Regions from separate parts of the Marinobacterium aestuarii genome, predicted to be linked through region 3. Evidence: predicted binding sites of a transcription regulator. Region 3 holds the regulator's gene; each other region holds the start of a gene.
The links. The regulator LexA, encoded in region 3, represses DNA repair genes until DNA is damaged. The targets are predictions, from matches to a motif close to TACTGTNTANNTANACAGTA.
Positions count from the first base shown of each region.

Region 1: a site for LexA is predicted at 1,762-1,781, ahead of uvrD (DNA helicase II). Genes of this name have one in related genera too.
Region 2: a site for LexA is predicted at 1,565-1,584, ahead of recN (DNA repair protein RecN). Genes of this name have one in related genera too.

Region 1 is NZ_CP015839.1:5,094,492-5,098,701, reverse strand. It holds gene uvrD (DNA helicase II) at 1-1,684, opposite strand, end outside; gene A8C75_RS22410 (homoserine kinase) at 1,817-2,794, opposite strand; gene A8C75_RS22405 (DUF2782 domain-containing protein) at 2,799-3,077, opposite strand; gene polA (DNA polymerase I) at 3,171-4,210, shown strand, end outside.
Region 2 is NZ_CP015839.1:550,658-554,867, reverse strand. It holds gene dnaK (molecular chaperone DnaK) at 1-710, opposite strand, end outside; gene grpE (nucleotide exchange factor GrpE) at 831-1,409, opposite strand; gene recN (DNA repair protein RecN) at 1,596-3,263, shown strand; gene fur (ferric iron uptake transcriptional regulator) at 3,688-4,113, opposite strand; gene A8C75_RS02355 (outer membrane protein assembly factor BamE) at 4,190-4,210, shown strand, end outside.
Region 3 is NZ_CP015839.1:2,959,586-2,963,795, reverse strand. It holds gene topA (type I DNA topoisomerase) at 1-70, shown strand, start outside; gene A8C75_RS12980 (DUF6586 family protein) at 91-609, shown strand; gene A8C75_RS12975 (hypothetical protein) at 746-991, shown strand; gene A8C75_RS12970 (cell division inhibitor SulA) at 1,240-1,698, opposite strand; gene lexA (transcriptional repressor LexA) at 1,695-2,315, opposite strand; gene dinG (ATP-dependent DNA helicase DinG) at 2,448-4,210, shown strand, end outside.

The DNA.
Region 1 (4,210 bases), 2.1 Mb from region 3:
CGCTGTCCTGGTGCTCGTCGGCCTGGGCATCACCGGCATCCAGTGCCGCCTGATCGAGAAAGGCGACCAGCGGCGTGCGGGCTTCACCTTCCTCGGTGTCGATATCTTCCTGCCAGCTGCCGGCAAACTGGCGCGCAGCGGTGATCAGCTCATCAAGGTTTTCGAGGCGAGACTGTGCCTTTTCACCCTTTTCCTTCTCGTGATGCTGTACCAGACCGCTGTGCTTGATCATGTGCTCGGTCTGCTCGTGCAGCTGGGTATCCCGAGTCTCAGTATCGAGCCTGTCGATCAGCTCAAGGAAGCCCCGCAGGGCATTGCCGGCACGGGCTGGCAGCAGCCCCTGCTCGATAATTTCGCAGGCCGCCTGCCACATGCTCAGTTCCTGCTCGCGGGCGTGCTGGCGCAGCAGTTCGATGGTACGGGTGCCTATGCCGCGGGTCGGTACATTGATCACGCGCTCCATGGCGGTGTCGTTGTGACGGCTCGACATCAGGCGCAGATAGGCCAGGGCGTTCTTGATTTCCAGCCGGTCGTAGAAGCGCTGTCCGCCGTAGATGCGATAGGGCACGCCTGCGCGGATGAGCATTTCCTCGAGAATACGAGACTGGGCGTTGGAGCGGTACAGCACGGCGGAGTCGACCCGCAGGTTGCCGTCCTGTACCCACTGCTGGATGCGGCCGACAATAAAGCTGGCTTCGTCCTGTTCATTGAAGGCCGAGTAGACCGACAGTAGCTCGCCATCGCTGCCTTCGGTCCAGAGCTGCTTGCCAAGGCGCCCCTGGTTATTGCCGATCACGGCGTTGGCCGCCTGCAGGATGTTTTTGGTGGAGCGGTAGTTCTGCTCCAGCTTGATGGTCGTGGTGCCGGGGAAGTGTTCCGGCAGGTTCTGGATATTCTCGATGCGGGCGCCGCGCCAGCCATAGATCGACTGGTCATCGTCGCCGACGGCCATCAGCTTGCGCTCTGTGCCACAGAGCAGGCGCAGCCAGGCGTACTGGATGGCGTTGGTGTCCTGAAACTCATCCACCAGCAGGTAGCGAAAACGCTCCTGGTAGTGCTTGAGCAGCGCCGGCGAGCGATCGCGCAGCAGCTCAAGACTGCGCAGCAGCAGTTCGCCGAAATCGATCATGCCGCCACGCTCGCAGGCCTGTTCGTAGGCTACGTAGATATTCAGCATGGTGCGCTGGAATGGGTCGTTGGAGGGCTCTATGTGGCGCGCACGCAGGCCTTCGTCTTTCTGGGCGTTAATAAACCACTGGAACTGTCGCGCCGGCCAGCGCTGTTCGTCCAGGTTCATTTCCTTGGCCAGACGCTTGATCAGGCGCAGCTGGTCGTCGCTGTCCATGATCTGGAAGTTGTCCGGCAGGCCGGCATCGCGCCAGTGCGAGCGCAGCAGGCGGTGCGCCAGGCCGTGGAAGGTGCCCACCCACATGCCGTGGGGGTTGAGTCCCAGCAGTTCTTCGATACGCCCGCGCATTTCCCGCGCGGCCTTGTTGGTAAAGGTCACCGCCATGATCGAGTAGGGCGAGATGTCCTCGACCTGGATCAGCCAGGCAATGCGGTGCACCAGCACGCGGGTTTTGCCGGAGCCGGCACCGGCCAGCACCAGCAGATTCTGCACAGGTGCAGAGACCGCTTCGCGCTGGGCATCGTTGAGTGAGTCAAGAATCGGGGTTAAATCCATGGCGGCAACAATCGGGCTCTGCGGTTGATCTCGGGGCCGTCTGCGCGTTAGTCGCGGGCGACCCCGGGAAGATAAAGGGCTGTATGGACGTCCAGTATAACCCGAACGACTACGATTGGCTGCCGCCCTGATTCAGGGCAGCTGCGAAGGCTGTTCTATGCGGTGCAGCAGAATGCGCTTGAGCTCGTCGGGGTTCTTGAGCTTCATTTCAACGCCCTGGCGCCCGGCCTGTTCGATACCCAGCCAGGGAATCAGGCGCGAGAGCCAGAAACGCATGGCGGCGGTGCGGGTCAGCTGTGACCAGACCTGACGCTCGTCGTCGGTGAACGGCCGTACAGCGTTGTAAGCCTGCAGCAGGGCAGCTTCACGTTCAGTGTCTATGCTGCCGTCTGGCTTGGTGCACCAGTCGTTGGCCACTATCGCCAGATCGTACAGCAGATAGGCAGTGGCGGCGTTGTAGACATCCAGAATGGCGCTCACGTCGGTGCCATTGAAGAGCGCGTTGTCGTGAAAGAGGTCACCATGGATCACGCCCATGGGCAGATCCAGTTTGGCTGCACGCAGGGCATCGAAGTTACGCACTTCGGTGCTGAGCAGCTGGGCTTCATCTTCCGGCAACAGGCGAGCAATCTGCTGGCTCTCGCGGCGCCACCAGAAGACGCCGCGGTGGGCCTGGCGGTGCAGATAGAACTCGGAGCCGGCCAGATGCAACTGGGCCAGGGCTGCACCAGCGGAGCTGCAGTGCGCCGGGCTGAGTTCTGTCTGGGACACATGCTGGCCACCAAAGCGCGGCAGCAGCAGCGCCGGGCGGCCGTGCAGTTGCTTCAGGGCAATGCCGTCACGGTCCTTGAAGGGTGCGGGCACCGGGCTGCCGCGCTCGGCCAGCCAGCAGGTCAGCTCGACGAAAAAGGGCATTTCATCCAGCGTAAATTCTTCGAACAGTGTCAGGACAAACTCCTGTTCGAGGCCGGCAGGGCTTTTAAGCGTGACAAAATAGTTAGTGTTTTCTATACCGCCTTCTATACCCTTGTGGGCGACCAGCGTGCCGAGATCAAAGTCGGCCAGCAGGCGGTTGAGGTCCTGAGCAGTTACTTCTGTATATACCGCCACAATATTACCAGCTGAAGATGACCCATTTGGGGATTAGCAGGGAGGATTCTTCGAAGCGGCTGAATTCACCGCTACCCTCGACCGGCACCAGATAATAGGGCTTCCCGACTTTGGGAACCACCTTGACCTCTTTCAGCACACCGTTGACGCGGTATTCGTAAAAGGCGCGTTCGTCGTTATGGCGAATGGTGATTTGCGGGGCGTCTTGCCCGAACTCCGGCAATGTCTCCGCCTGCGCCGGCGGCACCAGCAGAAGGCTGGCGAGCAACAGCAGTTTTTTCATCATATTTCCATATTCGTTGGTTGGCTGCGGCATATTTAATATGATTGTCAGCCCTGACACTATCCCCCGGCACTAACAATCATGGATACCGCTATGAGCGAGCAACACCCATCCCTCATTCTAGTCGACGGCTCTTCCTATTTATACCGTGCATTCTTTGCTTCCCAGCAGGCCGACATGCGCACCAAAGAGGGCTTTCCGACGGGCGCGGTGCGGGTGGTGACCTCGATGCTGCGCAGCCTGATCAAGCAGTACCCGAAAAGCCCGGTGGTGGTGGTGTTCGACGCCAAGGGCAAAACCTTCAGGGACGAGCTGTTTGCCGAGTACAAGGCCCAGCGGCCATCCATGCCCGATGACCTGCGGCTGCAGATAGAGCCGATTCACGACATCATCCGTGCCATGGGCCTGCCCCTGCTGATGGTGGACGGGGTCGAGGCCGATGATGTGATCGGCACTCTGGCGCGTCAGGCCAGCGCCCAGGCCATGAGTACGCTTATCTCCACCGGGGACAAGGATATGGCGCAGCTGGTGGACGAACATGTGACCCTGATCAACACCATGAACGATGTGCGCATGGATGCCGCCGGGGTGCAGGAAAAATACGGTATTCCCCCGGAACTGGTAATCGACCTGCTGGCGCTCATGGGCGACAAGGTCGACAACATTCCTGGCGTGCCGGGGGTGGGAGAGAAAACGGCGCTGGGGCTGTTGCAGGGTATTGGCGGCATAGCCGCGCTTTATGAAAATCTCGACAAGATTGCCACCCTGGGTTTTCGCGGTGCCAAGACCATGGCCAAGAAGCTGCAGGAAAACCGCGAAGCGGCGGAGCTTTCGTACCTGCTGGCGACCATCAAGACCGATGTCGAGCTGGATCAGGGCGTCACCGACTTTGGCCTGCCGACGCCGGACAATGAAAAGCTGCAGGAGCTGTTTGGCCGCTTTTCGTTTCGCAGCTGGATTCAGGAACTGGGCACCTCGTCGCGGGCACAGAGCATAGCGCAGGCCGCTGCCGATGCCACGGCGGGCACTGTGGCCACAGAACCCTCTCAGATCGAATACGAAACCTTGCTGGAACAGGCGGATCTGGACCGCTGGGTCAGCGCGCTCAAGGCTTCAAGCCTGTTTGCCTTTGA
Region 2 (4,210 bases), 2.4 Mb from region 3:
ATCAGCTTAAGGTCGAAATCTTCACCACCGAGGAAAGTATCACCGTTGGTAGCCAGTACTTCGAACTGGTGCTCGCCATCAACATCGGCGATTTCGATGATGGAAACGTCGAAGGTACCACCACCCAGGTCGTAGACGGCGATGGTGCGGTCACCCTTGCCCTTGTCCAGACCGTAGGCCAGGGCAGCGGCAGTCGGCTCGTTGATGATGCGTTTGACGTCCAGACCGGCGATACGGCCAGCATCCTTGGTCGCCTGACGCTGAGCATCGTTGAAGTAGGCCGGTACAGTGATAACGGCTTCAGTCACCGCTTCACCCAGGTAGTCTTCGGCGGTCTTCTTCATTTTTTTCAGGATTTCGGCAGACACCTGGGGTGCAGCCATCTTCTTGCCTTTAACCTCAACCCAGGCGTCGCCATTGTCGGCTTCGACAATGGAGTACGGCACCATCTTGATGTCTTTCTGTACGACATCGTCCTTGAAACGACGGCCGATCAGGCGCTTGATGGCAAACAGGGTATTGGTCGGGTTGGTTACAGCCTGACGCTTGGCCGGCTGCCCTACCAGGATTTCGCCATCTTCGCTGTAGGCAATGATGGACGGCGTGGTGCGGTCGCCTTCGGCGTTTTCCAGCACGCGAGTCTTGTCGCCATCCAGGATCGCCACACAGGAGTTGGTGGTTCCCAGGTCGATACCAATAATTTTACCCATGTGTCTTTGCTCCAGTTCTGCGGTGCCTGTGTTGCAAGGCACGAAATCCGATTAACTTGCTTGCAGTTCTATATAGGGCCGAATATCGCCGTTTCAAGCGCCGGCCCCTAAAGTCTCTGCTTAACTTTTCGAAACCATGACCATCGCCGGACGCAACAGGCGACCATTGAGGGTGTAGCCTTTCTGCACCACCGCGACCACGGTGTTGGGCGCCGTATCAGGCGCATCCACCAGCGACATGGCCTGATGCAGAGCCGGGTCGAAGGCCGTACCCTGCGGATCGACAGACTCGATCTTGAACTTGTTCAGACCCGAGACCAGCATGCCCAGCGTCAGCTCGACACCTTCGCGGATGGCCTGAGTAGCAGCGTCTTCCTTGTCGAAGGTCTCAACCGCACGCTCCAGGCTGTCGACCACCGGCAGCATTTCGTTGGCAAACTTCTCGACACCAAACTTGTGCGCCTTTTCCACATCCTGCTCGGCACGACGACGAACATTCATGAAGTCGGCCTGAGTGCGCAGCAGCTGATCGCGCAACTCATCCATTTCAGTGGTGACAGTCTCGAGTTCCTGAGCCAGGGTTTGAGCATCAGGCAGCTCTGCGGCATCCGCTGTCGCAGCGGCTGCGTCTGTCTGCTGTTCTTCGGCTACCGGCGATTCCAGGATTTCATCCGCCGGATTTTTCTCTTGCTCTGCCATTCCTGTTACCCACCTCAATGCAAAGATGTTTGAAAACATTACTGCTGCTGTATATGGGGTTATTCGCCGGTGATTCAACCGCTACCACAGAAAAAATTTGCTACGCGATGCATCGAAGATTGCAACGGCAATGGAAATGACCTATACAGTAAAAACACTGTATGAAAACACAGGTAAAACACCATCATGCTCAGTCAGCTGACGATCCGCAACTTTGCCATTGTCGAAAGTCTGGACCTGGAACTTGCCGCCGGCATGACCGTTGTCAGCGGTGAAACCGGGGCCGGCAAGTCCATCATGCTCGATGCCCTGGCCCTGGCCCTGGGTGATCGCGCCGAAACAGGCGTGGTACGCACAGGCGCCGAGCGCGCCGAAATCATCGCCAGTTTCAATATCAGCGGCCTGCCCGATGCCACCGCCTGGCTGCAGGAGCAGGATCTCGACCAGGATGGCGACTGTATCCTGCGCCGGGTGATCACCCGTGAAGGGCGCTCACGCTCCTATATCAACGGTCAGCCCTGCCCGGTCACGGCCATCCGTACCCTGGCGAATCATCTGGTGGATATTCACGGCCAGCATGAACACCAGCGCCTTCTCAAGCGCGACTACCACCGTACTCTGCTGGATGAACATGCCGGCCAGAGCAAACAGGCCGGCCAGGTACGCGACACTTTCCTGCGCTGGCGCCGGCTGGACCAGGAACTGAGCAGCCTGACCGAACAGAGTGCCGAACAGGCCGCCCGCATCCAGCTGCTCAGCTACCAAACCGACGAGCTGGATCAGCTTGGGCTGCAGGACAATGAACTCGGCGCACTGGAAGAAGAGCAGAAAACCCTGGCCAACGCCGATGACATTCTGCACACCGGACACCAGCTACTGGAACTCACCGCCGACGCCGAACAAGCCAACTGCCTGAGCCTGCTGGCGCACTGCGAACAACTACTGCACTCGCTCGATGTTCAGTCGCCGGCCCTGCAGCAGGCCGCCGAAATGCTCGGCAGCGCACAGATACAGATAGAGGAAGCCAGCCAGGAGATTCGCCACTATCTGGATCGCGTCGAGGTCAACCCGCAGCGCCAGAAGGACGTCGAAGAGCGCCTCTCCAGCATCTATGACATAGCACGCAAGCACCGCATCAAACCCGAAGCGCTGGTGAGCTTTCACAGCGAACTGAAGCAGGAGCTCAACTCCCTGAGCCGCTCCGATGAGGAGCTCGACCTGCTTGCCCAGGCGGTCACCGCCGCCCGGGAGTCTTACAGCAAGGCAGCTGCACGCCTGAGTCGCGGCCGGCAAAAGGCGGCACGACTGCTCGGCAAGGCCGTGGATGCACAACTGCACGAGCTGGGCATGAATGACGCCCGCTTTGAAGTCAGCCTCAGTCCCTTGCCGCAAGAGCGCCAGGGGACACACGGGCTGGAAGAGGTGGAATTCCTCATCAGCGCCAACCGTGGCCAGCCCGCACGCCCACTTGGCAAGGTCGCATCAGGCGGCGAGCTGTCCCGTATCAGCCTGGCGATTCAGGTCATCACTGCGCAGACCTCCGCCACACCTACGCTGATATTCGACGAAGTCGATGTCGGCATCGGTGGCGCCATAGCCGAAGTCGTGGGTCGCATGCTGCGCCAGCTCGGCGAACGCGCCCAAATCCTGTGCGTAACCCACCAGCCACAAGTTGCATCCCAGGGACACCAGCACCTCTTCGTCAGCAAGATTGCCGGTGATGTGCATACCCACACCCGCATTCGCAACCTGGACAGCAACGATCGCGTGCAGGAAGTGGCCCGCATGCTGGGCGGTATCGACATTACCGAGCGCTCCGTCGCCCATGCGCGGGAAATGCTCGGGGTCGGTTAGGAGGCTGCAGACGCAAAAAAGCCGGCTTTCACCGGCTTTTTTTGTAACTAGTGTACTGCTTCGCTCTTAGAGGCGCTTTTAGCGAGTCGCCAGGAGGTGGGCCGCACGGCGCATTTTCGAAGGCATAGTGGGCTATGTCGAGGAAATGCAACACCGCGGACGGCCTTCTGGCGGCTCGCCCGCAGGGAGCGCGCCAATTCGCGCCCTGCTGTGTTGCCGCTCTTGGCAAGAGCCCCACTATTACCGGCGAACGGCGCCTTGCCGGACACGCATTGGCGGGCTCTATAAGCACCCATTAGGGCGAAGCAGTACACTAGTACGTCTAGCAAACTCTTGCGACCGCTTTTATAACGATGTGAAATGACCGCAGCGGACAACCCTTCCACAGGCGGCAACCTTCACAGCTGTCTGCAGCAAAAAGCGACTAGCGCTTTTCGCAACCATCCTTGCACAGGCCATACAGATACAATGTGCGGTCGGTCAGGCGAAAGCCCAGCTCTTCTGCAATCGCATTCTGACGCCGTACCAGCTCAGGATCAGTGAATTCCCGCACCTTGCCACAACGTACGCAGACCACATGGTCGTGCTGCTGATCACTGGCCAGCTCGAACACCGAATGCCCGCCTTCGAAGTGATGACGCGACACAAGACCGGCCGTTTCAAACTGCGTCAGCACCCGGTAAACCGTTGCCAGGCCGACGTCTTCTCCCTGTTCGATCAACAACTTGTATATGTCTTCAGCGCTAAAGTGATCTCCCTCACCGGCACGCTCCAGAATCTGGTAGATCTTGACCCTGGGCAGGGTGACTTTCAGTCCTGCCTTACGCAGTTCCTGATTTTCAAGCGCCATAATCTTTCTCTATGCTGTTCGCGATTTTGGATGTTAGACTTCATTATCTTTGTTTATGCACCATAGTGGAAGTTTAATGCAGATACGGAAGTTTCTT
Region 3 (4,210 bases):
GACCGGGTGGCGCGCCTACTTTGATGGCGGTCGCTGGGTGGTGGAAGAAAAGGCCAAAAAAGCCAAATAGCCGGTGGCGGAGTAGATTGCATGAGCGTATTTGTGACCCGCACCAGCCAGAAGCTGAACTTTGTTCAACTGCAGCTGGAGCAGCTGGCCCAGGCGCAGGTTTCCACCGGCTGGAGTCGTCAGGCTCAGGTTGAGTGTTGCCAGGAGTCGGTGCTGTTCCATCTGGCGTCGGCCTATGGTGCCTTTCTGTGTGAAATCGGTGATCACTACCGTCTGGAGGTGGCACAGCTGCAGAGTTTTGCCGACCTTGATGCGCTCTTTGAGCAGGCGGCGGTGCAGTCGCCCGAGCGTACCGAACTGGCCTCGCTGGAGCAGGATGCCGCCAGTTGGCTGCGGCGCTTGCGCGCGGCCTATGAAGCCTGCTGGCAGCCAGGCGCCAAGGCCCAGGCGCTCAATGCGGTTGAGAGTCAGTCCGAGATTCGATTGATGCCGCTCAGTGCCGATACGGTAACGCAAGTCACGCCTCAGCAGTGTCAGCTATGGCAGCGCGAGCTGGCCCAGCTTGTCGAGCGCTTGCGTGCCGGCATGCAGGAATGGTGAGGTTGCAGTAGCCGTTTTACCCTGAGTGTCGCTGGCGGTCACTCAGGTATAGAGCGGATCTATGCATGCTGATAAAGGTGCGGGTAGCAGGTTTCAAGGCGGCACCGGGCGCCGAAGCAGAAGGCGAAAGGATTAAATGAAAGACGCATTGCTTGAAATTGTCATGCTGGAGACGGGTGAAATTGTTGTTCGTCGTTCCAGTGAGCAGGATGAGCCGCTACTGACGCTAAGCTTTTCCGATGAGTTGTCCAGCAAGCTGGGTGACGAGCGTATCAATATCGCCAAGATTATGCTGTCCGCCGGTGTTCAGCTGGTGGCTGAGGCGGGTGCGCGCCAGCGTGAAGCCGAGGCCGATGTGCTCAGGCCGCCTGTTATTCACTAACGGCTTTTCCCTAACCTCTCTTCAAAAATTGCTATTTACGAACTGCAGTCCGGACCTTCATGGGTGTTCGCTCATGGGCTGGGCTGGGCTGGGCTACGGCTGTGGTTATCGACTGGATGCGCTGCAGCTCACGCGCCTCTTGCCCTGAGTGTCACTCAATATGAGGCTTGGGCAGGCAGGCAGGCAGGCAGGCAGGCCTGGCAGGCAGGCAGGCCTGGCAGGCAGGCAGGCAGGCAGGCCTGGCGGCTTCAGGCGTGCTCCCGACCCCGAATCAGAATACCCTGGCTGTCGCCACAGGCCGCTGCCTGTTCGAGTGCCTTGAGTTCAAACTCCGACAAGTAGCCCGGCCATGAAATTACCGCATGGCAGGTGCCGGCACTCAGGGCGCGGCGGGCGAGATCAAACACGCTGTGGCCGCTGTCGGGTTGCAGCAGAATGACCTTGCCAAGATCGATCCCGGCATCGGTCAACAGTGTTTTTGGCAGCAGTGCAGGCGGTGCGACCCAGGCAAACCAGCGATCATCCCGGCTCAGTTGTGCCAGTAGTGGCATCAGCAGGGGCATGCTGGAGAGGTTGCTGTCATGGGTAATGATTTCGGTCAGTTTACCGGCGCCTTTGCCGCTGAGGGCAGGGGTTTTGCTGGCGGCATTTAGGCTCTTGCCCTGACAAAGGGTGCGACGGTATTTGGGGGTCGGTGCCAGGTTCATAGTGGTTCTCCTCCGCGGCGGATAACGCCGACACCCAGGCCTTCAATGGATATGTCCTGCTCCCTGAGATCGACCTCGATGGGGGCAAAGTCTTCGTTCTCGGCTAATAGGTAAACGCGATTATTCTCGCGCTTGAAGCGTTTCACTGTAACTTCGTCGCCGATGCGCGCGACCACTATCTGGCCGTTGCGGGCTTCCTGGCACTGATGTACCGCCAGCAGGTCGCCGTCCATGATGCCGATATTACGCATGCTCTGGCCTTTTACTCGCAGCAGGTAGTGCGCCGGCGGATGGAAAAAATCCGCCGAAATGGTGCAGTGATCCTCTATATGCTGCTGGGCCAGTATGGGTGAGCCTGCCGCTACCTGGCCGACAATGGGCAGGCTTTCATTGGCGGCATCGAGCCCGAGGTCCGGCAGGCGTATGCCGCGGGAGGTGCCGGGAATGATTTCAATCGCGCCCTTGCGCGCCAGCGCCTTGAGGTGTTCTTCAGCGGCATTGGCTGATTTGAAGCCAAGATCACGCGCAATGTCGGCCCGCGTGGGCGGGTAGCCGGAGGTTTCGATATGCTTTTTGATGCACTCGAGCACATCCGTTTGTCGGCGAGTCAGCTTCATGGTTTTAACCTGTTGTTTTATACAGTAGGTGTAAGTATATACAGTAGCTTAATCCCGTAAAGCAAATTCTGTTGATATATCCAGTGTTTTGCTAGAATCGCGGCTCCTGTCTCAGCTGATCCGGATGCCGCGTTGCTAACCGAGGACCTCAAACAACAGATTCAGCAGGCCTATAGAGCGTTTCTGGACGCCAAGGGTCTCAAGTCGCGCTATGGGCAACGCCAGATGGTGGGTGCCGTTGCGCGTGTTATTGGTGGTGTCCAGGCCGATGCCTCGGGTGTGCGCCAGTCCGAGGGTCATGTCGTGCTGGTAGAAGCCGGCACCGGTACGGGCAAGACGCTGGCCTATCTGCTGGGCACCATCCCGATAGCTAAGGCCGCCAACAAGAAACTGGTGCTCTCGACGGCAACCGTGGCGCTGCAGGAACAGCTGCTGTACAAGGATCTGCCGGATATTGCGCTGCACGCCCAGTTGCCGGTCAAGGTGAGCTTGGCCAAGGGGCGCGGGCGCTATCTGTGTATCAGCAAGGCCGAGCGTATTCTCGACAGTCAGGGCGCGATGGGGCAGATGGCGCTGTACGAAGATGAACAGGTCCACAAGCTCGATGAGGCGGACCTGGGGCTTTATCGCGAACTGCTGAACGAGTTTGCCTCCGGCCGCTGGGACGGTGACCGCGATAACCTCAAGCGCGAACTGGAAGATCAGCTGTGGCATCCGCTCACCAGCGATCACTTGCAGTGCACCAACAGGCGCTGCCACAATTTCAGTGCCTGTCCGTTTTACCGTGCGCGGGAATCCCTGGATCAGGCTGAGGTGGTGATTGCCAATCATGATCTGGTGATGGCGGACCTGGCCCTGGGGGGCGGCGCCATTCTGCCGGATCCCGCCGACAGCATTTATGTGTTTGACGAAGGCCACCATCTGGCGGCCAAGGCGATCGGTCACTTCTCCTACAGCATGAGAGTCGCGGGTAGCATTCGCTGGCTTTCGGCGGCCACCCGCCAGCTGGAGAAAATGCGCGTCGACTGTGGCGAACATCAGGTGCTCAGCACCTATATAACACAGCTGGCCCAGCCTTTTACCGACCTGAATCAGTGTCTGGAGAGCTTTCAGCGCACCCTGCGCGCTTTGCTCACCGAATCCAGCGGTAGCCCCAAGTCGGATCGTTTCCGCTTCCCCAACGGCCAGTTACCCGAGGCGCTACGCATCGAGGCGGGAGATGTGGCCAAGGTTGCAGACAAGGCGGTGGTCAAGTTCGAGCAAATCGTGGATTTGCTTAAAGAAGCCATCGATGGCGGTATTCCTGAGATCGAAAAGGATGCAGCGGAGCGCTGGTATCCGCAAACTGGGTTATTGCTCTCGCGGATGCAATCGATCCACTCGCTGGCACGTTCTTATCGCAATCCGGATCCCGAGGGCAGCTCGCCAACGGCGCGCTGGATCAATGTGATTGAATCTCCCGACGGGGTGGATTTCGAGTGCCGCAGCAGCCCGGTGTCGGCGGCGGCAACGCTTAGCGAGCATCTGTGGCAGCACTGTTACGGCGCTGTTGTCACTTCGGCAACGCTGACGGCCCTGGGGCACTTTGACCGTGTGCTGGTGGATCTGGGCTTGCCCGCGGACAGCCCCTGCGAACGGCTGCAAAGCCCGTTCGACCATCAGCGCTGTGCCGAGCTCTGGGTGCCCCCCATGCAGGCGGATCCCTCGAACCCCGAGGCCCATACTGCAGAGGTTGCTGATTTTCTTGCCAAGCGGCTGCCCCAGGCCAGTGCTACCCTGGTTTTGTTCAGTTCATGGCGCCAGATGCGCACTGTGCTTGAACACTTGGGTGATTCCATTAAGAATACGATTCTGTCCCAGGGCCAGTTTTCGAAGAATGAAATACTGCAGCAGCA